DNA from 3 places in the Mesorhizobium sp. ORM8.1 genome. Region 3 is predicted to be linked to each of the others. Evidence: riboswitches for the same ligand, from Rfam matches in the RefSeq annotation. Region 3 holds a riboswitch; each other region holds the start of a gene.
What was found. A riboswitch is a leader RNA that binds a small molecule or an ion and turns the genes downstream of it on or off. The one in region 3 is predicted to bind thiamine pyrophosphate.
Positions count from the first base shown of each region.

Region 1: it holds a riboswitch for thiamine pyrophosphate, as region 3 does, so the genes downstream of both, thiC (phosphomethylpyrimidine synthase ThiC) here and thiB (thiamine ABC transporter substrate binding subunit) in region 3, are expected to answer to the same signal.
Region 2: it holds a riboswitch for thiamine pyrophosphate, as region 3 does, so the genes downstream of both, ACVDG8_RS04555 (YkoF family thiamine/hydroxymethylpyrimidine-binding protein) here and thiB (thiamine ABC transporter substrate binding subunit) in region 3, are expected to answer to the same signal.

Region 1 covers NZ_CM132600.1:2,910,068-2,917,038, reverse strand. Annotated here, with positions in the region: partial or broken gene ACVDG8_RS14840 (thiazole synthase) at 1-206, opposite strand, end outside; gene thiS (sulfur carrier protein ThiS) at 210-407, opposite strand; gene thiO (glycine oxidase ThiO) at 376-1,377, opposite strand; gene thiC (phosphomethylpyrimidine synthase ThiC) at 1,374-3,209, opposite strand; TPP riboswitch at 3,315-3,431, opposite strand; partial or broken gene ACVDG8_RS14820 (beta-ketoacyl-ACP synthase III) at 3,531-4,515, opposite strand; partial or broken gene ACVDG8_RS14815 (adenosylmethionine--8-amino-7-oxononanoate transaminase) at 4,512-5,776, opposite strand; gene bioD (dethiobiotin synthase) at 5,776-6,411, opposite strand; gene ACVDG8_RS14805 (8-amino-7-oxononanoate synthase) at 6,408-6,971, opposite strand, start outside.
Region 2 covers NZ_CM132600.1:871,920-878,890, reverse strand. Annotated here, with positions in the region: gene ACVDG8_RS04590 (DUF1236 domain-containing protein) at 161-460, shown strand; gene ACVDG8_RS04585 (hypothetical protein) at 666-887, shown strand; gene ACVDG8_RS04580 (DUF982 domain-containing protein) at 1,259-1,591, opposite strand; gene ACVDG8_RS04575 (DUF1236 domain-containing protein) at 1,805-2,104, shown strand; gene ACVDG8_RS04570 (hypothetical protein) at 2,200-2,409, shown strand; gene ACVDG8_RS04565 (DUF2934 domain-containing protein) at 2,520-2,744, shown strand; gene ACVDG8_RS04560 (hypothetical protein) at 2,856-3,206, opposite strand; TPP riboswitch at 3,420-3,532, shown strand; partial or broken gene ACVDG8_RS04555 (YkoF family thiamine/hydroxymethylpyrimidine-binding protein) at 3,523-4,130, shown strand; partial or broken gene ACVDG8_RS04550 (ABC transporter permease) at 4,369-5,206, shown strand; gene ACVDG8_RS04545 (ABC transporter ATP-binding protein) at 5,203-5,970, shown strand; gene ACVDG8_RS04540 (ABC transporter substrate-binding protein) at 5,967-6,971, shown strand, end outside.
Region 3 covers NZ_CM132600.1:4,426,874-4,433,844, forward strand. Annotated here, with positions in the region: gene ACVDG8_RS22265 (ABC-F family ATP-binding cassette domain-containing protein) at 1-1,131, opposite strand, end outside; gene ACVDG8_RS22270 (thiamine diphosphokinase) at 1,133-1,777, opposite strand; TPP riboswitch at 1,915-2,020, shown strand; gene thiB (thiamine ABC transporter substrate binding subunit) at 2,064-3,068, shown strand; gene thiP (thiamine/thiamine pyrophosphate ABC transporter permease) at 3,300-4,940, shown strand; gene thiQ (thiamine ABC transporter ATP-binding protein) at 4,918-5,703, shown strand; gene ACVDG8_RS22290 (M48 family metalloprotease) at 5,857-6,971, shown strand, end outside.

The DNA of each region.
Region 1 (6,971 bases), 1.5 Mb from region 3:
TGTTGGGAAGGATTCTCGTGCCGAGCGAGCCGATCAGCGACCAGAATTTTTCGCCAGCCCTGCCACCTGCCATCTCGCCGCAAGGAGGTCGTCACAATCGCCGTGCCCGATGCCTTGACCGCATCTGCAAGGATGGCCGGCGAAGGGTATTGTGCCGTGCCGAGAAGCAGCCGGGAGGGAAGGGGCATTCCGAAAAGTTCGAACATTGTCTAGCCTCCCTGCATGGGCGAGAGGATTTCGATCCGGTCGCCGTCACTCAACTGGAACTCCGCCCGATTGGCTTTGTGTACGAGGTCGCTGTTGACGGCCGTCGCCAGCCAATCGCCTTCATAGTCGAGTGCGGCAAGCAGCTCGGCCAGCGTGGTGGCGGCAATCTCATGCGCTTCGCCGTTGACCATCAATTTCATGAGCAAGCTCCTTGGTTCCGTCTTGATTGAAAACCAGGTTGGCAGCCTGGCGCGCCATGGCTGGGGCGAGGAGAAAACCGTGGCGATAGAGCCCGTTGATTGCGACGGTGCTTCCGTGCGTCTCGACTCGCGGCAGGTTGTCTGGAAAGGCCGGACGAACACCGGCGCCGGTCTCAATGACGCCAGCCTCACCGAATGCCGGATGGAGAGCGTAGGCCGCGCCCAAAAGCTCCATCATCGAACGCGCCGTCACCGGCCCCGCGGACTGGCTCTCGATCATCGTCGCCCCGACCATGAAACGGTGGCCGGTGCGCGGCACCACATAGAGCGGAAAGCGCGGGTGAAGCAGCCGGACCGGGCGCGACAGCGACACATCCGGCGTGCGCAGGATCAGCATCTCACCCCGAATGCCGCGCAGTCGGTCGTCTTCCGCCGCCATGCCCGTGCAGTCGATCCGGCGATCGAAACCGGAAATGTGCCGGGCGTCAGTGCCGAAGCGGAATTCGACACCCATCGCCATCAGTCCGTCATGAAGTGCCGCCATCGCCTCGCGCGGATCGAGATGGGCCTCGTCCGGGAAAAACAGGCCGCGGCGAAAGCGACCAGCGAGGTCAGGCTCCAGCAACGCGATTTCATCTTCATCGATGCGCCGATGGCCCGACGTGCGGCTGGCGAATCGCTCGAGTTCGCCGTTGTCGCGCGGTGCGGCCACGACCAGCGTTCCGGCCCGCGTCACCTGCCCTGGCGTTGCCGCATCCCACCAGTCTGCAGCATCGCGTCCGAGATCCAGCACCGGCTGCTCGGCGCTTTCACGCTCGCACCATGGCGCCAGCATGCCGCCGGCGAACCACGAAGCATTGCCACCGAGGGCATGTCTTGTCTCGGCAACTGTCACCGCCGCGCCGCGTGTGGCGAGCTCGAAGGCGGCGGTGAGGCCGGCGATGCCGGCCCCTTGGATCAGCACCCTCATGATGGCTCATGCGCCTCCGGCATGAGCGTTGCGCCGGTCGCGTCCGCCGGCACATAGAGATCGCCGCCCTCGCGATATTTCGCCGCCATCGCCGCCATGCCCTCCTTCTGTGCCTCGGCGCGGATGTCGTGGGAGATGCGCATCGAGCAGAATTTCGGTCCGCACATCGAGCAGAAATGCGCCACCTTGTGCGCCTCCTTGGGCAAGGTCTGGTCGTGGAAGGACCGCGCGGTTTCGGGGTCGAGCGACAGGTTGAACTGGTCTTCCCAGCGGAACTCGAAGCGCGCGCGGGAAAGGGCATCATCCCTGACTTTCGCCGCTGGATGCCCCTTCGCCAGGTCGGCGGCATGCGCCGCGATTTTGTAGGTGATCACGCCGGTCTTGACGTCGTTGCGATCGGGAAGGCCGAGATGTTCCTTCGGCGTGACGTAGCAGAGCATGGCGGTGCCGAACCAGCCGATCATGGCAGCACCAATGCCGGAGGTGATGTGGTCATAGCCTGGCGCGATGTCGGTCGTCAGCGGTCCCAGCGTATAGAACGGCGCCTCGCCGCAGACGGCGAGCTGCTTGTCCATGTTCTGCTTGATCTTGTGCATCGGCACGTGGCCGGGCCCCTCGATCATCACCTGGCAATCCTTCGCCCAGGCGATCTGCGTCAGCTCGCCGAGCGTTTCCAGTTCGGCGAATTGCGCCGCGTCGTTGGCGTCGGCGATCGAGCCGGGACGAAGACCGTCGCCAAGCGAGAAGGACACGTCATAGGCGCGGCAGATGTCGCAGATTTCCGCGAAATGCTCGTAGAGGAAGCTCTCGCGGTGATGGTGCAGGCACCATTTGGCCATGATCGATCCACCGCGCGAGACGATGCCCGTGACCCGGTCGACGGTCAGCGGGATGTAGTGCAGCCGCACGCCGGCGTGGATGGTGAAATAGTCGACGCCCTGCTCGGCCTGCTCGATCAGTGTGTCGCGGTAGACCTCCCAGGTCAGGTCCTCGGCAATGCCGTTGACCTTTTCGAGCGCCTGGTAGAGCGGCACCGTGCCGATCGGCACCGGCGCATTGCGCACGATCCATTCGCGGATGTTGTGGATGTTGCGGCCGGTCGACAGGTCCATCACCGTGTCGGCGCCCCAGCGGATCGCCCAGACCATTTTTTCGACCTCTTCGGCCATCGAGGAGGTGACCGCCGAATTGCCGATATTGGCGTTGATCTTCACCAGGAAATTTCGGCCGATGATCATCGGCTCGCTCTCGGGATGGTTGATGTTGGCGGGAATGATCGCGCGCCCGCGCGCCACCTCATCGCGCACGAATTCGGGCGTGACGAAGTCGGGGATCGCCGCGCCGAAGGCTTCGCCGTCGCGCTCGAGCTTGCCGCGCAGCATCTCGCGGCCGAGGTTCTCGCGGATGGCGACGAACTCCATTTCAGGCGTGATAATGCCGGCGCGCGCATAGGCGAGCTGTGTCACCGCCTTGCCGGCCTTGGCCCTGAGCGGCCGGTTACGGGCCGGAAACTCCGGCGTCAGGCGTTCGCCCGTGACAAATCCATTGTCTTCGGGCCGGATATGGCGGCCGTCATAGGCTTCGACATCGCTGCGCGACATGATCCATTCGTAGCGAAGCCGGGCAAGGCCGGTTTCGATGCTGGTTTCGACCGTCGGGTCGGTATAGGGGCCTGACGGATCGTAGACGGTAACGGGCGGCTCGCCGGCAGTCGGATGGACGGAGATTTCGCGCATCGGCACCTTGATCTGCGGGTGGATGGTACCGGATTTGTGGATTTTGCGTGAGGCAGGCAGCGGTCCCGTCGAGACGGCGGGGGTGAGGGCATTCATCTTGAGGCTCCTTTGCTCGTTGCATTGGAGACCCAGTTCTGTGCCGGAAGGATGAAAAGACGCTTTGGTCGACCTGCTCGAAACAGGACTTCGGGCGTAAACTCCCGCAAAGCGCTTGCACCGTCCCTACGCCAGTATGAACTGGATCAGGTTCAACGGGTCACTGCGCCGCAAAAGCCAGCAGTATCTCAGCCCCTTGCCGGGACTCCCCTGGTGAATGCCTCAGGTTGAACGGGCCGGCGCTAACTTGTCAAGCGCCTTCGGCCAGTCATCCAACGCATGTGGCCAGTCTTGCTGTTAGCCGGGCCGAGCGTCGCTCGGCTAAATCCCGACCACGAGGGCGCCGCCGCTGAGACCCGCACCCGCAGCCGCCAGAAGAACCTTCTCACCCGGCTGAAACGGCTGCGTGCGATGGGAGAGCGACAGCGAGAGCGGGATCGTCGCGGCGGAAGAGTTGCCGTATTCGACGATGGTCTTGACGATCGCTTCATCGGGGATGCCGAGGTTCCTGCCGACCGCATCGAAAATGCGCGCATTGGCCTGATGCGGCACAAACCGGTCGATGTCCTGCGGAGGCATTTGGGCTGCAGCGAGCGCACCTCTCGCGCAGTCAGTCATCATCTCCACGGCCTTGGCGAACACCTCGCGGCCGTCGGTGATCGTCATCCGGGTCTGCGCGAGGTCGAGGTCGCCATGGAACGGGGTATTGCTTCCGCCGGCGGGAATCTGGATCAGCCCATAGCGTGAGCCGTCCGAGATCGACCGAGGCACCGAGAATGCCTCGATCGGCATCCCCGCACGGACCGATCACCACGGCGCCGGCGGCATCGGCGAACAGCACGGCGCTGGCGCGCTCGGCCGGATTGATGCGACGGCTGAGTATGTTGGCGGCGATGACAATGCTTGCCTTGCCATGCAGGCGGGTGAATCCGTCGGCGAACATCAGCGCATAGATGAAGCCGGCACAGGCGCCGGTCAGATCGATCGCGCCGGCGCGGCTGAGCCCGAGGCGATGCGCGACCAGTGGTGCGCTGGGCGGCAGAAGGTGGTCGGGTGTCGAGGTGGCGAGCAACAGCAGACCAATGTCGCTGCGGTCGATGCCGGCATTGGCCAGGGCCATGTCGCCGGCAGAGGCGGCAAGGCCCGACAGCGTGTCTTCGTCTGTTGCCCAGAAGCGCGACCGTATCCCGGTGCGGCGCTCGATCCAGCCGGGTTCAAGCCCGAGACGGTCTTCGATTTCCGGGTTCTCGACCTTGCGCGACGGCGCATGATGGCCAAATCCGAGAATGCGCGACGATCGGCTCATGGCCTCGGACCGAAGCGTTCACCGGCCTCCTCGATGGCGTCATAGAGCCCGTCCAGTTCCTCGCTGGTGATGCAATACGGCGGCAGAAGATAGACGACATTGCCGAGCGGGCGCACGACCATGCCTCGTTCGAGGAAAAAGCGCGCAGCTTCGGTCCGATCTCGGCCAGATAGCCGGCAGAGCCGGTGCGTAGGTCGAGAGCAGCGATCGTGCCGGTCGCCCGGCAGTCGGTGAAATATGGATTGTCCCGGAAGCGTTGCAGCCCCGCCGCCTGCCTCGCGCCCAGGGCCGCGATCCGCTCGGCCACCGGCTCGTCGCGCCAGACCTCGACATTGGCGAGTGCGGCCGCGCAGGCGATCGGATTGGCGGTGTAGGAGCTCGAGTGGAAGAAGGTCTTCTTCCGGTCCTCGGAATAATGGGCCTGGAAGATGGCATCGGTGGCGAGGGTGGCCGCCAGCGGGATGGTTCCGCCGGTCAGGCCCTTCGAGGTGCACAGGATGTCTGGAGTGATGGACGCCTGCTCGCAGGCGAACATGGTTCCGGTTCGCCCCCAGCCGGTCATCACTTCGTCGGCAATCAGCAGCGTGCCGGAGGCCTCGGCGATCCTCTTCAATTCGCTCAGAACCCAGGCCGGGTACATCAGCATGCCGCCGGCGCCAAGCACCAGCGGCTCGACGATCAGCGCGGCGGCGCGCCGGTCGCGGCTCACAGCCTCGAAACGATCCAACGTTTCCTGCTCGCGTCCGGCGGCCGGGAAGGGAATGGTGTCGACCTCGAACAGCAAAGGCTCGTAGGCAGCATTGAACACGCCGCGGGCGCCGACGCTCATCGTGCCGATCGTGTCGCCATGATAGCTGTGCTCCATGACGACGATGCGCGAACGCGGCGCGCCGATATTGCGGAAGTAGCCTAGCGCCATCTTCAGCGCGACTTCGACGGAGGTCGAGCCGCTGTCGGAATAGAACACCCGGTCGAGGCCGGCGGGCGCGAGGTCGACAAGCGCCTCGGCCAGGCGTTCGGCCGGCTCGTGGGTGAAGCCCGCGAAAATGATCTGGTCGAGGCTCGACGCGGTCGTCTCGATGGCCTTCATGATGCGGGGATGGCGGTGGCCATGGGTGACGACCCACCAGGATGAAATGGCGTCCAGGATGCGCGCGCCGTCGGCGTTGTGAAGGTAGGCGCCTTCGGTCCGGACGATTTCGGGGATCGACGGCTCGAGCGCGTGCTGGGTGAATGGGTGCCAGACTCGAGACTGCGGCATCATTCGCCTCCGGTGATCATGGCCAGGTCGAAGCCGGCAACCATTGCATCTCTCAACGTTTCACCCGTCAGTGGATCGAGGTGCGGCAATCTACCAATTTGCGGCACACCGCCGAATTCCACGATTGTCCTTTGCGTATCGGCGACCTCTTCGCCGATGAAGGCGATGCCGATGAGCGGAATGGATCGCGCCCGCAGGGCCTCGATCGATAGCAGGGTGTGATTGATGGTGCCGAGCGCGGTGCGGGCGCAAAGGATGACCGGCAGTTGCCATTCCTGGAAAATATCGATGAATCTTGTCTGTCGATTGAGCGGCACCATCAGTCCGCCCGCGCCTTCGATGACAAGCGGACCCGGCAAGTCTGGAAGCGAGAGCTTGGCCGCCTCGATCGCGACGCCGTCCATTTCGGCTGATCGATGCGGCGACAGCGGCATGCTCAGACGGTAAACCTCCGGCAGTACGCGTCCGGCCGGCAGGCCGGAAAGCCGGGCAACGACCTCGCTGTCAGTCTCCTCGTCGAGGCCCGATTGCACCGGCTTCCAGTAGAAGCCGTCGAGCAGGCCGGCGAGCCCCGCCGAAAATACTGTCTTGCCAATTCCGGTATCTGTTCCGGTGACGACGATGCGCTTCGTCATGCCGTGGCCAACACCTCGGCGAGCGCCTCGACCATGGCGGAAATGTCGGTTTCGTCGACGTTGAGCGTCAGAGAAATGCGCAGGCGCGATGTGCCCTCGGGCACGGTCGGCGGACGAATGCCGCGTATGTCGAAGCCGCGGGCCTGCAGTGCCGCCGCCACAGTCATGGTGCGCCTGACGTCGCCGATGACAAATGGCTGGATCTGCGAGCCGCTCGGTAGAGCGCCGCAGCGCTCGGCCAATTGACGGCCCGCGAAGGCAATGCGTTCCTGCAGTTGAACGCGGCGCAAGGGCTCGTCGGACAGCATGGCGAGCGCTTCGCGCGCCGCGACCGCCATCAGCGGCGATGGCGCGGTGGCGTAGATGAACGGCCGGCAGCGATTGACGAGATAGTCGCACAGCGTTCGCGGTCCGGTGACGAGCGCGCCCGACGCTCCGAGCGCCTTGCCGCATGTGTGGAGCGCGATGATGTTGTCGCGGCCCTCGAAAGCGGCGGCCAGCCCGCGGCCGTCCGGTCCCCAGACGCCGGTGGCATGCGCCTCGTCGACGACGAGGAATGC
Region 2 (6,971 bases), 3.6 Mb from region 3:
TGCTTGGGAATCGGAATTGTTACGAGGAGCCGGCGCCGGCGTCGTGGATCCCGGCGGTAATTTAGGAACAAGACTTGTCGATCGGCGTTTGAGCGGTGCCGACCGGCTGTGGGAAATCGCAGGCGCAGCGAAGGAGGCGATTGACCCAAAGGAGACGACCATGAAAATGCACCTCACGACAGCCGCGGCCAGCCTTCTGCTTCTAGCCGGCGTAGGCGCCGTAGCTGCGCAGGATGTTGTTATCGCGCCGGAGCAGGAGACGGTCATCCGCGAATATGTGCACAAGCAGCCGTTGGCCTCGGTGAAGGTTCCCGGTATTGAGCTCAACGTCGGCTCGGCCCTTCCCGATACGGTCGAACTGCACGAAGTGCCGAACGTCAAATATCGCTACGTCGTCGTCGATAATCGTACCGTCATTGTCGACCCCGGCACGCGCAAGATCGTCAAGGTCCTTGATTGACGTGGGCTGGCCCCGCCGGCCTCCGCGGCTGGTGGGGCAATTAACCCAGTTTTATTTTGTTACCGAATGCTAACGGAACCTTCGCTCGGAGCACGCGTTGGCGGCTTTGTGTTCGCATTTGCCTCATCAAGAACACAAGCATGCGCAGGATGCGGATTCGGGCGGCGGCGTAACAGGCACGGGTTGGGGGAGGAGACTGACCAAGATGTCGAAACGAGAAATCGGAACATCCCGCACGCTCGGGATGCGTGTCGCCGATCTGCGAGCCAGGATGCAGGACGCCAGGATCACCGAACATGACATGAAGGCTTTCCAGAAGGTCGCGGCCATCATGGGGGGCGGCGAGGGCTCCCTACGCATCGACGCGGACGACCTGATCGCCGCGTCCTTTCTTACCGAGGCGCTGGGCGAGCAAACGCCAGGCTGATTTCGGCCTTTCCCATCATCCGATACCGATACGCTGTCGGCCTGGCCCGTTACCTGCGTGATGGAGGGCGGCGAACTGTGCCGCCTGCCACGGTGCCGACAAGGTTCGGGTCGAGCCGATCGACCGCGCCGGGCGAGCAGCTATTCTGGCGCATCGGAACGAGTGGGGCGTCATGAAGATTTACCAAAAGCCAGTGCTGACAAAGCGCGAGAAACTGTCGTCGGCAACGGCGGCCGTTCCGTCGTCGCAGCACTGACCCCGTCGTCGCAGCCGCGCGCAGCATCGGGTTGACAGCAAGCTGCAACTTGTTGCCAGCAAGCTGCAACTTATTGGCGGCAAGAACGGAAAACCGCTCACACTTTTTGCTCTGGTCAGTGCCGCGCCTGGTTTTCGCGCGCCTTTGTGCGCCTGATCTTTGCTTCGCGCAGCATCGCCACCGGATCGGCGCCCGTCCACACGATGCCCGCCTGCCTGGCGAAGACGAGGAAGGTCCGCCGGACTTCGCCGAGATCCATTCGTCCGCCACGCGCCGCCTCGCAGGCGCGCAACGCCGCCCGATAGCTCTCGCCGCGCGTCCCTGGCCATTCCTTGAGGAAATTCTGCATTTCGCAAAGTGAGGCGATCTCACGCTTGAAGCCGGCCCCGACGGCAACAGCCACCGGCGCTCCAAAAGCCATGTCGCTCCTGATCAGACCTTCATGCATGGCGCTGCCTTTTTTGCAGGCGTCAAAGCCTTAAAATGCAGAGCGCTCCGAACCGTTCCGCGCCAATGCATCGAGTCCAGTGGATCAATTAGGCGCCGCTGACGGAACAAGTCCTAAACAAGGGCGTTTGCCCCGGAGCTCCCATGTTGACCTGCCTGTGTTTCCGCGCCCGCGGAGGCCAGGCGGAGCTCACCAACACAACAGGAGAGTAAGATGAAAACCACCCTCATTCCTGCTGTCGCAGGTCTCGCTTTGATGGCCGGTATTGGCGTCGCCGCCGCTGACGAGGTGATCGTCACCCCTGAGCAGCAGACCGTGGTCAAGGAATATGTCCACAAGCATCCGGTCGCTTCCGTCAATGTGCTCGGCCTTGAGCTGGGCATCGGCTCAACGGTGCCTGACACCGTCGAGCTGCAGCAGGTGCCGGATGTCCGGTACCGCTATGTGGTCGTCAACGACCACACAGTGCTGGTCGACCCGTCGACGCGTCGCGTCGTCCAGGTCATTCAGTAGTGTAGTTGGGCGCTGACGAGCCCCGACCCTCCCGCCGTGCAGCGGCGGGAGGGTGTCGGCTTCTCTGAACGAAGCAAATTCAGAAAGGAGTCGTTATGCATCACCCCCATGTCGAATCGCCCAACCTCGTCCAGCATGTCGATAAGCTGCTGGCTGAACGTCGAACCGCGCTGCTGTCGATGGGGCAGGCAATCTCATTGCTGCGCGAGCGCACCGGAACCGACCGCTCGGACGCCGACCTCGCCGGGCTGATCACCAAGAAAGCCGCGCAGTTGGGTGTCGCGATGGTATCCGACCCACATTGAGACGGCTGCATGCGAAACCCGGCGACAACTCGAGTCTCCGTGCAAGACGGCGCGCGAAAATTCGGCTAATGTTTCTCTTCGGTGATCGGTCCCAAGCCAAGGAGACGACAGTGACGGACGACAGGCACGAGCGTATTCGCCAGCGGGCGCACGAAATCTGGGAACAGGCCGGCCGGCCGGAAGGCTCGCATATGGAGCATTGGGACCAGGCGACAGCCGAGGTCGACGGCGAGAAGCCGAAAGCCAAAAAGGCGGCGGCAAAAGCTGGCAAGCCGAAAGCCGCCAAGGCGGAAAAACCCGCCAAGGCAAAGGCTCCCGCCAAGAAGAAGGCCTGACGGCCCGGTCCATTTTCAACAGCTCACGCAAGGGTGCGTTTGACCGCCTTGGGAGGTTATGTCCGAGGGCTGTGGCGATGCGCCCGGTCGGCCTCCGGAGCGGCTACGGTCTCACGCATCCCACGCATCGCTCGACTTCGCAAACCTTACCCCGGCGGCGATCATCGCGCTCTCGCACTCGCTGATCAGCCTGAGGTTTCTCAGATACCGCGCCTCGGTTTCCGGCAGCCATGCCGCGCATGCTGCGACATAGGCGCTGCCATGCACCAGCGTTCCGGTCGACAGGCGCACATTCCTCTCGGCAATCACCTTAAGATATTGCCGGATGAAGCGGATGTCGTCGGCGATGTCCTGGCTCGCCATGCGCCAGGCGCCGGCGAGACGCTCCCGTTCGTCCAACGGCAAAGGCGACAGCAAAGGGCGGGAGAGGTCGGCGAAAGCGGCATGGTTGGCGGTGCTCAAGGAGATTCCCTCAAAGAAGAAATCGTACTTTATGTACGAAGAGCAGTCAAGCGGGATTCGTACAATTTGAACGATTTAGCGGTAATTTGCCCGTTATAGGAAATTCGCAAGAATCTTATAACGGGCCATCTCCCCTTAAGGGGAGATGGTCTGCCTGACCCAACCGACGATCGCAAAAACCGCTTCCCCATCGTCGCAAACAGTGCTTAAATTCCGCATCCACAGGGGTGCTCCGTATGGTCGGGGCTGAGATGGCGGCGGCAAGCTTCCGGACCCTAAAGCTGATCTGGATAATACCAGCGGAGCGAGGCGGGCGATGTTTTCCGGTGCACAGATTTCCCTTTATCCGATGACCGACGATTTCGTCGGCGTCATCCTCGGCGCGTTGGGCGCGCTCGGTCCCTACCGCGACAAGCTGCGCATCGAGACCGATGATATCTCGACGCTTCTGGTCGGACCGCCCGAGGTGCTGTTCCCGGCCATGCGCGACCTGTTCGTGGCGGCGGCCAGAAGCGGCAAGCACTGCGTGCTTTCGGCGGCCGTCTCGCGCGGCTGCCCCGGTGAGCCCGACGATCCGATCTGCCGCTCCGAGGAGATCGGGGGCCCGGTGATCCCGCTTGACGAACGCAAGGCCGCAGCCCTGCGCGCCGTCGCGCAAACCCCTCGACCGGCCAACCGACAGCGGCGCAATTCTCGCTCTATGTGATGGGCACCGGCGACCACATGGACGAGATCTATGGCTGCATCGATTTTCTGAAGAACTCCGGCGTCTTCGATCGCTCCAAGAATTTCTGCACCAAGCTGCGCGGCGATGCCGGCGCGGTGTTTGCGACGCTTAATGAAGCCTTCTGCCGCTTCGGGCCGGGCGCTGGGCATGTGACCCTCGACATCACGATTTCGGCGAACAGCCCAAGCGCGGTTTGAGCGCGCGTTCGTCGAGGAGAGCGTGGTGGCTGTTATGTGTGATTCCGCGCCGCAAGAGGAATCGTCCGAGATTGGCGAAGCACGCGGTGACGGCCAATCTCCCCCTTGTGGGGGAGATGCCTGGCAAGGCAGAGGGGGCGCTGTCCCGCCGACCTATCAACTGGTTACACGCGCGGCGTTCGCCTAATCCTGCAATGCAAACATCGGACGTTGGCGTTCCTTCGCGCCCCCCTCTGGCCTGCCGGCCATCTCCCCCACAAGGGGGAGATCAGCCTTCACCTCGGCCTTCGCCAAAGCCTTCCCCGCCGCCGTCGCATTCGCCGTCCTGCTCCTCGCCTGGGAGCTCTACGCCCGCCTCGGCGGCATCGCGCCCACCGTGCTGCCGGCACCATCCCGCGTCTTGGCGCAGGCCTGGGAGAACCGCGCGGCGCTGGCCGAAAACACTCCCCACCATCCGCGCCACGCTGGCCGGCTTTGCCTGCTCGCTCGCCGCGGCTTTCACCTTTTCGGCGCTGGTGGATTTCCTGCCGCGCCTGCGCCGCGCGCTGTTTCCCTTGCTCATCGCCAGCCAGACTTTGCCGCTGGTGGCGATCGCGCCGCTGGTGGTGCTGTGGTTCGGCTTCGGGCTGTTGCCAAAAATCATGCTGGTGGCTTTGGTCACCTTCTTTCCGATGATGGTGGCGCTGGTCGAGGGCTATGCTTCGACGTCGAGCGAGATCGCGCAGATGCTCGCCGCCATGGGGGCAGGGCGCTGGCGCGTCTTCTGGCTGGCGCGGCTGCCGTCGGCGCTGCCCTATTTCTTCGCCGGCTTGCGCATCTCCATCACCTATGCGGTGGTCGGCGCGATCTTCGCCGAATATGCGGGTGCTGCGAAGGGGCTCGGCATCTACATGCTCAGCGCCAAGAACAATTTCCGGCCCGATCTGGTGCTTGCCGCCGTCGCCGTCAGCTCGGCGCTGACGCTGGCTTTGTTCGGCCTCGCCGTGCTCGTCCAGCGCCTTGCCATGCCCTGGGAGCGGACAAGGAGTGAGCGGGCGGGGCGCGAGGTGGAGCGTTCGAACGAGGGTCGGCCATGACCCGGCTCGAGCTCCGCGACGTGCGCAAAAGTTTTGGCGCGCTCGATGTGCTGGCTGGCATTTCGCTTGACGTCGGCGCGGGCGAGTTCGTCTCGATCCTCGGACCGTCCGGTGCCGGCAAGTCGACGCTGTTCCAACTGCTCACCGGCGCGCTCAAGGGCGGCGGCGAGATGCATTTCGACGGCGCGCCGCTCGACGACCACGGCCGCTGCTTCGCCTTCATGCCGCAGCGCGACGCGCTGATGCCGTGGCGGCGCGTCATCGACAATACGACGCTGGGGCTTGAGGTGCAGGGCGTGCCGCGCCGAGCCGCGCGGCTACGCGTGGCGCCATTATTTGCCGAGTTCGGCCTTGCCGGCTTCGAGCGCGCCTGGCCGGCCGAGCTTTCCGGCGGCATGCGCCAGCGCGCCGCACTGTTGCGCACCGTGGTGCAGCAGCGCGATATGCTGCTGCTCGACGAACCCTTCGGCGCGCTCGATGCACTGACCCGCGCCGCCATGCAGCGCTGGCTGGAGACGATGTGGCAAAGCCACCGCTGGACGGCGCTGCTGATCACCCATGACGTGCGCGAGGCCGTGCTTCTGTCCGACCGTATCTATGTGCTGTCGGCGCGGCCCGCGCGCGTGGTGCGCGAAGTCGCCGTGCCGCTGCCGCGCCCGCGCAGCGCAAGTGCAGCCCTTGCCCGCGAAGCGGCGGCGATCGAGGCCGACATTCTCGACACGCTGCTTGGGCAGACGAATTCCCGAACCGGAGAAACCAAATGACCAACCTTACCCGCCGCCAGACATTGCTTCTGGCCGCCGGCCTGCCTTTGGCCCCGCTCGCTGGGAGCGTCACCCGCGCCCGTGCCGCCGCGCAAAAAATCACCGTGGCGCTCGACTGGACAGTCAACACCAACCATATCGGCCTGTTCGTCGCCCGCGACAAAGGGTTTTACCGCGATGTCGGGCTCGACGTCGAAGTCCTGCCCTATGGCGACACCGGTTCGGGCACGCTGGTTGCCAACCGTGTCGCCGATTTCGGCATTTCGGGCTCGCTCGGCCTGTTCACCCAGAAGAGCGCCGGCGCCGATCTGAGAGCCGTCTACGCCGTCGTCCAGTCGGAGACCGGCCGTGTCGTCTTCAATGCCCGCGCGACGATCAAAAGCCCCAAAAATCTCGACGGCCTGACCTATGGCGGCTTCGGCAGCGCCTGGGAGAACACGCTGCTGCAGACCATCATCCGCCATGACGGCGGTAAGGGCGATTTTGCGACGGTGACATTGGGCACTTCGGCTTACGAGGCACTGGCCAACGGCGCGGTCGACTTCACGCTGGAAGTCTCGACCTGGGAAGGCGTGGAGGCTGAACTGAAGGGTCTCAAGCAGCGCAGCTTCCGCTATGCCGATTACGGCGTGCCGGACGAGCACACCACGCTGATCGCCTCCAGCAACGCTTTCCTCGCGGCCAACCGGCAAGCGGCCACCGCTTTCGTCCAGGCCACGCGGGCTGGCTACGAACTCGCTGTCGATCAGCCGAAGCAAGCCGGCGAGCTGCTGATCGCCGCCAACAAGGACACGCTTACCGACCCGGCGCTGATCCATGCCTCGCTGAAGGCGCTGAACGACGGGCACTTTTTGAAAAGCGCCGACGGCGCCATCGGCACGATGGACAAGGCGAAGATGGAAGCGATGGGCGGGTATTTGTTTGCCTCGGGCATATTGCTTGGTGGCGACGGCAAGGCGCTGAAGGAGCGGCCGGATCTGGGCGCGTACTTCACGAATGAG
Region 3 (6,971 bases):
GATGACGAGGTTCTCGCCGCGCCCGTCGGTAAGATATTGCGCGAGTGTCTCGGCGGGGTCGACGGCTTCGCGCTTCTGGTCGAGCGTGGCGATCTCCAGATTGACGCCGAGCCGCACGGTGCCGGCATCGGGCGCCAGCTCACCGGTCAGCATCTTCAGAAGCGTCGTCTTGCCGGCGCCGTTCGGGCCGACAAGGCCGACGCGGTCGCCGCGCTGGATGCGGGTCGAAAAACCCTTGACCACGGTCAGGTCGCCGAAGCTCTTCTCGATATTTTTGGCTTCGATCACCAGCTTGCCGGATTCGGCTGCGTCACTCGCCACCATGGTCGCGGTGCCTTCGGCGCCGCGATGGCCGCGAAAGCGCTGGCGCATGGTCTGGAGTTCACCAAGGCGGCGCATGTTGCGCTTGCGCCTGGCCGTCACGCCGTAGCGCAGCCAATGTTCCTCACGCACGATCTGGCGGCCGAGCTTGTGCTGCTCGCGCTCTTCCTCTTCCAGCACCTGGTCGCGCCATTCCTCGAAATGGGCAAAGCCCTTGTCGAGCCGCCGTGTCTGGCCACGGTCGAGCCAGACCGTGGCGCGCGTGACGCGTTCGAGGAAGCGGCGGTCGTGCGAGATCAGGATGACGGCGGAGGATGTGCGGGCAAGCTCCTCTTCCAGCCATTCGATGACCGAGAGGTCGAGATGGTTGGTCGGTTCGTCGAGGAGCAGGATGTCAGGCTCGGGCGCCATGACGCGGGCAAGGGCGGCGCGCCGCGCCTCGCCGCCGGAAAGATCGTTCGGGCGCTCCTCGCCGGTGAGGCCGAGATGCTCCATCAGATAGGTGGCGCGGTGCGGATCGTCGGCCGGGCCGAGACCAGCCTCGACATACGCGCGCACGGTTGCGAAGCCGTCCATATCGGGCATCTGCGGCAGATAGCGCACGGTCGCGGAAGGCTGGCGGAACACTTCGCCGTCCTGCGGCTCGATGATGCCGGCGGCGATCTTGAGCAGCGTCGATTTGCCGGAACCGTTGCGCCCGACCAGGGCGATCTTGTCGCCGGCGGAGGCACTAGGTGCTGCGCCGTCAAGCAGCGGCGCGCCGCCGAAGGTCAGTTTTATGCCGTCGAGATTGAGGAGTGGCGGCGCCATATCAGCTTTCTGGGAGGGGATGAGGGTGGGCCAGAAGCAGCGCCCTGCCGCGCTCCAGCGCGATGCCGAGCCGGCCTCTGACCTCGTTTGATATAGTAAGCGAGGAGCCGAACGCCACCTCGACATGATCGAGCGGCCATTTGGCGCCGGTAACCGTCAGGCCGGACAGGTCGGAGAAGCCAAGCACTGAAAACAGCGTACCGTCGACGTAGTCGAAACCGGCCTTGCCGGGCAGGATGGGAACGCCTTCCTGGGCGCCGCTGGTCAAAAGGACCGTGATGCCCGCCTCAGCCAGGCGCACGGCAAGCGCCAGATGCAGGAAAGCGTGGTCGGCCCGCTTGCCGCCGAAGGCGCCGGCGAGAATGAGACTGGTCGCGCCGCGATCCAGCGCTTCGGCGATGGCCAGCTCGCCATCCGTCTTGTCTTTCTCGGCCGGGAACACGCTCTTCGGCACGGCGGCCAGGTTTTCCGGCAGGTTGGCCGGCACCGAATCGAAATCGCCGACCCACAATTCCGGCACGATGCCCAGCATGCGGGCATGGCCGATGCCGGCATCGGCGGCGATGACGCGCGAGCCTTCGATCTGGCGTTCAAGCCGAGGTGTGCGGATAAGCTCGCCGCCAAGCAGGATGGTGAATGTGCCCATGGCCGTGGCCCTTACCAGCCCGCCGGGTGAAACGGAAGCCGGGCGGCTCCATACGTCATCTCCAGGGCCGCCATCCGAACATTAGATGCCCGGCAAACTTCCGCTTGCGCGCCGCTTCGGCCGGGCCTATCTGTCGAAACGCTCTAACGGGGTGCCGGACTTGATCCGGCTGAGAGGCCAGAAAGCCAACCCGCTGAACCTGATCCGGTTTGTACCGGCGGAGGGATTAGACGTTTCGGACCGTCCGACGCCTCAATTCCTTGTCACTCGAACGAAGGAGGCGCCGATGCGCTCGCTACTGTCACATCTTATTCTGGCAACCGGCCTTGTCTCGCTTATGGCGTGCCCTGCCGCGGCGAAAGACAAGCTCACCGTCTATACCTATGAGAGCTTCACCGCCGACTGGGGCCCCGGTCCGGCCGTGAAGAAGGAATTCGAGGCCGAATGCGGCTGCGATCTCGAATTCGTCTCGGTTGCCGACGGCGTGGCGCTGCTCAACCGCGTCAAGCTGGAAGGCGCCGGCACCAAGGCCGATGTCGTGCTTGGCCTCGACACCAACCTGACCGCCGACGCCAAGGCGAGCGGGCTGTTCGCGCCGCATGGCGCGGTGGCCGCAAGCAACGTTCCGGGCGGCTGGAGCGACGATGTTTTCGTGCCCTTCGACTACGGGTACTTCGCGGTCGTCTATGACACGCAGAAGCTGAAAACGCCGCCGAAAAGCCTGAAGGACCTGGTGGAAGGCGCCGGCACCGACAAGATCGTCATCCAGGATCCGCGCACCTCGACGCCGGGGCTGGGCCTGCTGCTCTGGGTCAAGTCGGTCTATGGCGACAAGGCGCCGGAGGCCTGGGCCAAGCTCAAGACGAAAGTGCTGACGGTGACGCCGGGCTGGAGCGAAGCCTACGGCCTGTTCACCAAGGGCGAGGCGCCGATGGTGCTCTCCTACACGACCTCGCCGGCTTACCACATGGTGGCCGAGAACACCGAGCGCTACCAGGCGGCTTCGTTCGAGGAAGGCGAGTATCTGCAGATCGAAGTTGCCGGCATCACCACGACCGGCGCGAAAAACCCGCTGGCGCAAAAATTCATCGCCTTCATGACCGGGCCGAAGTTCCAGGACGTCATTCCGGAAACCAACTGGATGTTCCCGGCCGGCAAGACCGACAAGCCGCTCAACCCGGCCTTCGACAAACTGGTGAAGCCGACCAAGACCTTGCTGTTCAGCCCGGAGGAGGTGGCGGCCAACCGCAAGGCCTGGGTGGATGAGTGGCTGGCGGTGATGAGCAAGTAGCTTTGCCTGTATGATCGGAAGATGATCGCTCTACGGCGCCCCCCTCTGTCCTGCCGGACATCTCCCCACAAGGGGGAGATTGGCTGTTTTGGCGCCCTGCCTCTTATTGCAACGTTGGAGATTGGCGAAAGCCGGTGCGACAGCTGATCTCCCCCTCGTGGGGGAGATGTCCGGCAGGACAGAGGGGGCGCGACGGAACGCGGCGCTCGGTAAATTCCGCCAAGGTGCAGCGTGCAATCCGCCAAGCGTCCTGACTCCCGCATCACCGCCGGCGTTGTCGCGCTTGCGGCCATCGCCTTGCTCATTGGCGGCGCTTTCGCCGGGCTCTTGCTCGAAGGCGCGCACGACCTCTCTGGCGCCGTCTCGGCCTTCGATGGTTACCTCTTCCGCGTCGCCCGCTTCACGCTCTGGCAAGCCCTGCTGTCGACGCTATTGTCGGTCGCGCCGGCATTGCTGGTGGCGCGCGCCCTGTCGCGGCATCCAGATTTCCCGGGACGTCGCCTGATCCTGCAGCTTTTCACGGTGCCGCTGGCGCTGCCAGCCATCGTCGCCGCGCTTGGTGTGTTGGCGCTCTATGGCCGTGCCGGATATTTTGCCGGCGTCCTTGGGACCCTCGGCGCTGGAGAATGGCCGGGGATCTATGGGCTCTCCGGCATCCTGGTCGCGCATGTCTTCTTCAACCTGCCTTTGGCCACGCGCCTTTTCCTTGAGGCGCTCGGCACTATTCCGACCGATCAGTGGCGGCTGGCGAGCCAGCTCGGCATGGGCGCGCGGCCGGCCTTCCGGCTGATCGAATGGCCGGCGCTGCGTGCCGCTTTGCCTGGCGTCGCCGGGCTGGTCTTCATGCTTTGCATCACCTCCTTCACCATCGTGCTGACGCTGGGCGGCGGGCCGGCCGCGACGACGCTGGAGGTCGCCATCTACCAGGCGCTGCGTTTCGATTTCGATCCGGCCCGGGCGGTGGTGCTGACGCTGCTGCAGATCGGCCTGACATTCGTGGTGATGGTGGCGCTCGCCCGGCTCGGCGCCAACACGGTAGGCGACGCCAATCTGCCGGTGGCGCCGCGCCGTTATCTTGGCGTTGGCCGGATGGAAACCGTGCTTAACGCCGGCCTCATCGCACTCGCTTTGCTGTTCGTCGCCGGGCCGATGGCAGCGACCGTACTGGCAGGGCTGAAGGCCGACCTTGGCCGGCTGGCGGGCGATGAGGCAGTACGCCGTGCAACGCTGACCAGCGCCGGCCTCGCCTTCACGGCGGCGCTGCTTGCCGTCACCTTGTCGATGGCTTTGATCGCCGCGCGGCGGGCATTGGCTTTGCGCCGTCGTCGCGGCAACGCCATGAGCCTGCTCGAGCATGCCGCAGACACCGGCGCCGGCTTCGTGCTGGTCGTGCCGCCGATCGTGCTCGGCGCCGGCTGGTTCCTGGCGCTTCGCAACGTGGCGGACGTGTTTGCCGTCGCCCCGGTCATGGTCGTCGCCGTCAATGCGGTGATGGCGATGCCCTTTGCCATCCGTGCGATCCGCCCCGCCTATGACGCGGCCAGCGAGCGCCATGAGCGACTTTGCCTGGCGCTCGGCATTACCGGCTGGAGCCGGCTGCGCCTCGTTGATTGGCCGTCGCTGCGGCGGCCGCTGGCAACCGGATTTGCCTTCGCCATGGCGCTGTCGCTCGGCGATCTCGGTGTGATCGCGCTGTTCGGCAGCGATTCCGTGCAGACCTTGCCCTATCTGCTGCTCGCGCGCATGGGCAGCTACCGAACCGCCGACGCCGCAGGGCTTGCCTTGCTGCTCGGGCTCGTCTGCCTGATGCTGGTGGTTGCCGCCGACCGGCTCGGGCGGGAGGAAAGTCATGACGGCGACGATCGGCAATAGTGCCCCGCACAAGGGGCTCGCGGTGCGGCTGGACGGCGTTGCGTTCAGCTACGGCGAGGCGTCGTTCCGCTTCGATGTCGCATTCGCTGCCGGCAGGATCACCGCCATCATGGGGCCGAGCGGTTCCGGCAAGTCGACACTGCTCAGTTTGATAGCCGGCTTTGAATCGCCGGAAGCGGGCAAGGTGCTGATCGGCGGCGACGATGTCGGCAACACCGCGCCCTCGGCGCGGCCGGTGTCGATGGTATTCCAGGAGAACAATCTGTTCGCGCATCTTTCGGTCGAAGCCAATGTCGGGCTCGGCCGTTCGCCGTCGCTGAGGCTTGGCGATGCCGACCACGTGGCGGTTGCCGAAGCGCTGACGCGCGTCGGCCTCGCCGGCAAGGAGAAGCGGTTGCCGCACGAGCTCTCCGGCGGCGAACGGCAGCGCGTGGCGCTGGCGCGCGTGCTGCTGCGCGACCGGCCGGTGCTGTTGCTCGACGAGCCTTTCGCTTCGCTCGGCCCGGCGTTGCGCGACGATATGCTCGATCTCGTGGCCGGCATTCATGCCGAGCGCGCAATGACCGTGCTTTTCGTCACGCATCAGCCGGACGATGCGCGCCGCATCGGCCAGGATATGGCCTTTCTCGATGACGGCGCGATCGCGGCGATCGGCCCTGCAGTCGATTTCTTCGGCCGGTCTGGACCGGCCGCGTTCCGGCGCTATATCGGCGACGAGAGCAAGCGCACCGGTTCACGACATATTGCCCGGAAGCGGACATAATTTACGGCCAAACCGGCGAAGGGCGATCAGGCGTTTGCTTGCCTTGACCGGAGGAGTGTGGCTAGGTCCGGCCATGCCGATCCGGCTTTGGCCGTGATTTGCCGAGAATTTGGAAAGGATGCCGATCTGCCGACCGGCGCTGAGACAGTGTGGATGAAGCCATTGGCGCGTTTCTTCGCGCTGGCCGGCTTCGCCGTGGCGCTGGCGAGCTGTCAGATGTTTACGCCGCCGGATGTGCAGGAGAACGGCTTCCAGCCTTCCGACAAGCCGATCACCGTCGACAATGTCGTTGCCAACGCCAAGCTGGCCGAAATGGCCAAGGCGCAGCATCCGCGCATCCTGGCCACTTATGGCGGCGAATATTCCGACCCCAGGCTTGAACGCATGGTGGCCAAGGTCGTCGGCAATCTGACGGTGGTGTCGGCCAACCCGACCCAGACCTACCGCATCACCATCCTCAACTCGCCCAACGTCAACGCCTTCGCGCTGCCGGGCGGCTATCTCTATGTGACGCGCGGCCTGCTGGCCTTGGCCAACGACTCGTCCGAGCTCGCCGCCGTCATCGCGCACGAGATGGGCCACGTCACCGCCAATCACGGCCTGCAGCGGCAGCAGCTCGAGGCCGAGGAGGGTCTCGCGACCAAGGTGGTCTCCGATGTGCTTGGCGACAGCCCGACCGCCAAAGCAGCACTCATCCGCGGCAAGCTCAGGCTGGCGCAGTTCTCGCGCAACCAGGAACTGCAGGCCGACGCCATCGGCATCAAGTCGATCGGCGAGGCCGGTTACGACCCCTATGCCGCCGGCCGCTTCCTGCAGTCGATGTCGGCCTATACCGATTTCCGTTCGGTCAGCGGCGCCACCGATGCCAGCCTCGACTTCCTGGCGACGCACCCCAACACGCCGCAGCGCATCGACCTGGCGCAGCGCCTTGCCCGCAACTTCGGCCCGCCCGGCGTCGGCACGCGCGACCGCGACGCCTTCCTTGCCGGCATTGACGGCCTGCTCTACGGCGACACGCCGGAAGAAGGCTATGTGCGCGGCCAGACCTTCCTGCACCCCAACCTTGGTGTGTCGTTCACCGTGCCGGACGGCTTCATCATCGACAACACCGCTGCCGCGGTGACCGCGACCGGACCGGGCGACATCGCCATCCGTTTCGACGGCGTGGCGATCGACAAGTCGGTGTCGCTGACCGACTATATCCGCAGCGGCTGGGTTGCGGGCCTCGAAGAGGCCAGTGTGCGCCAGGAGACGATCAACGGCAACGA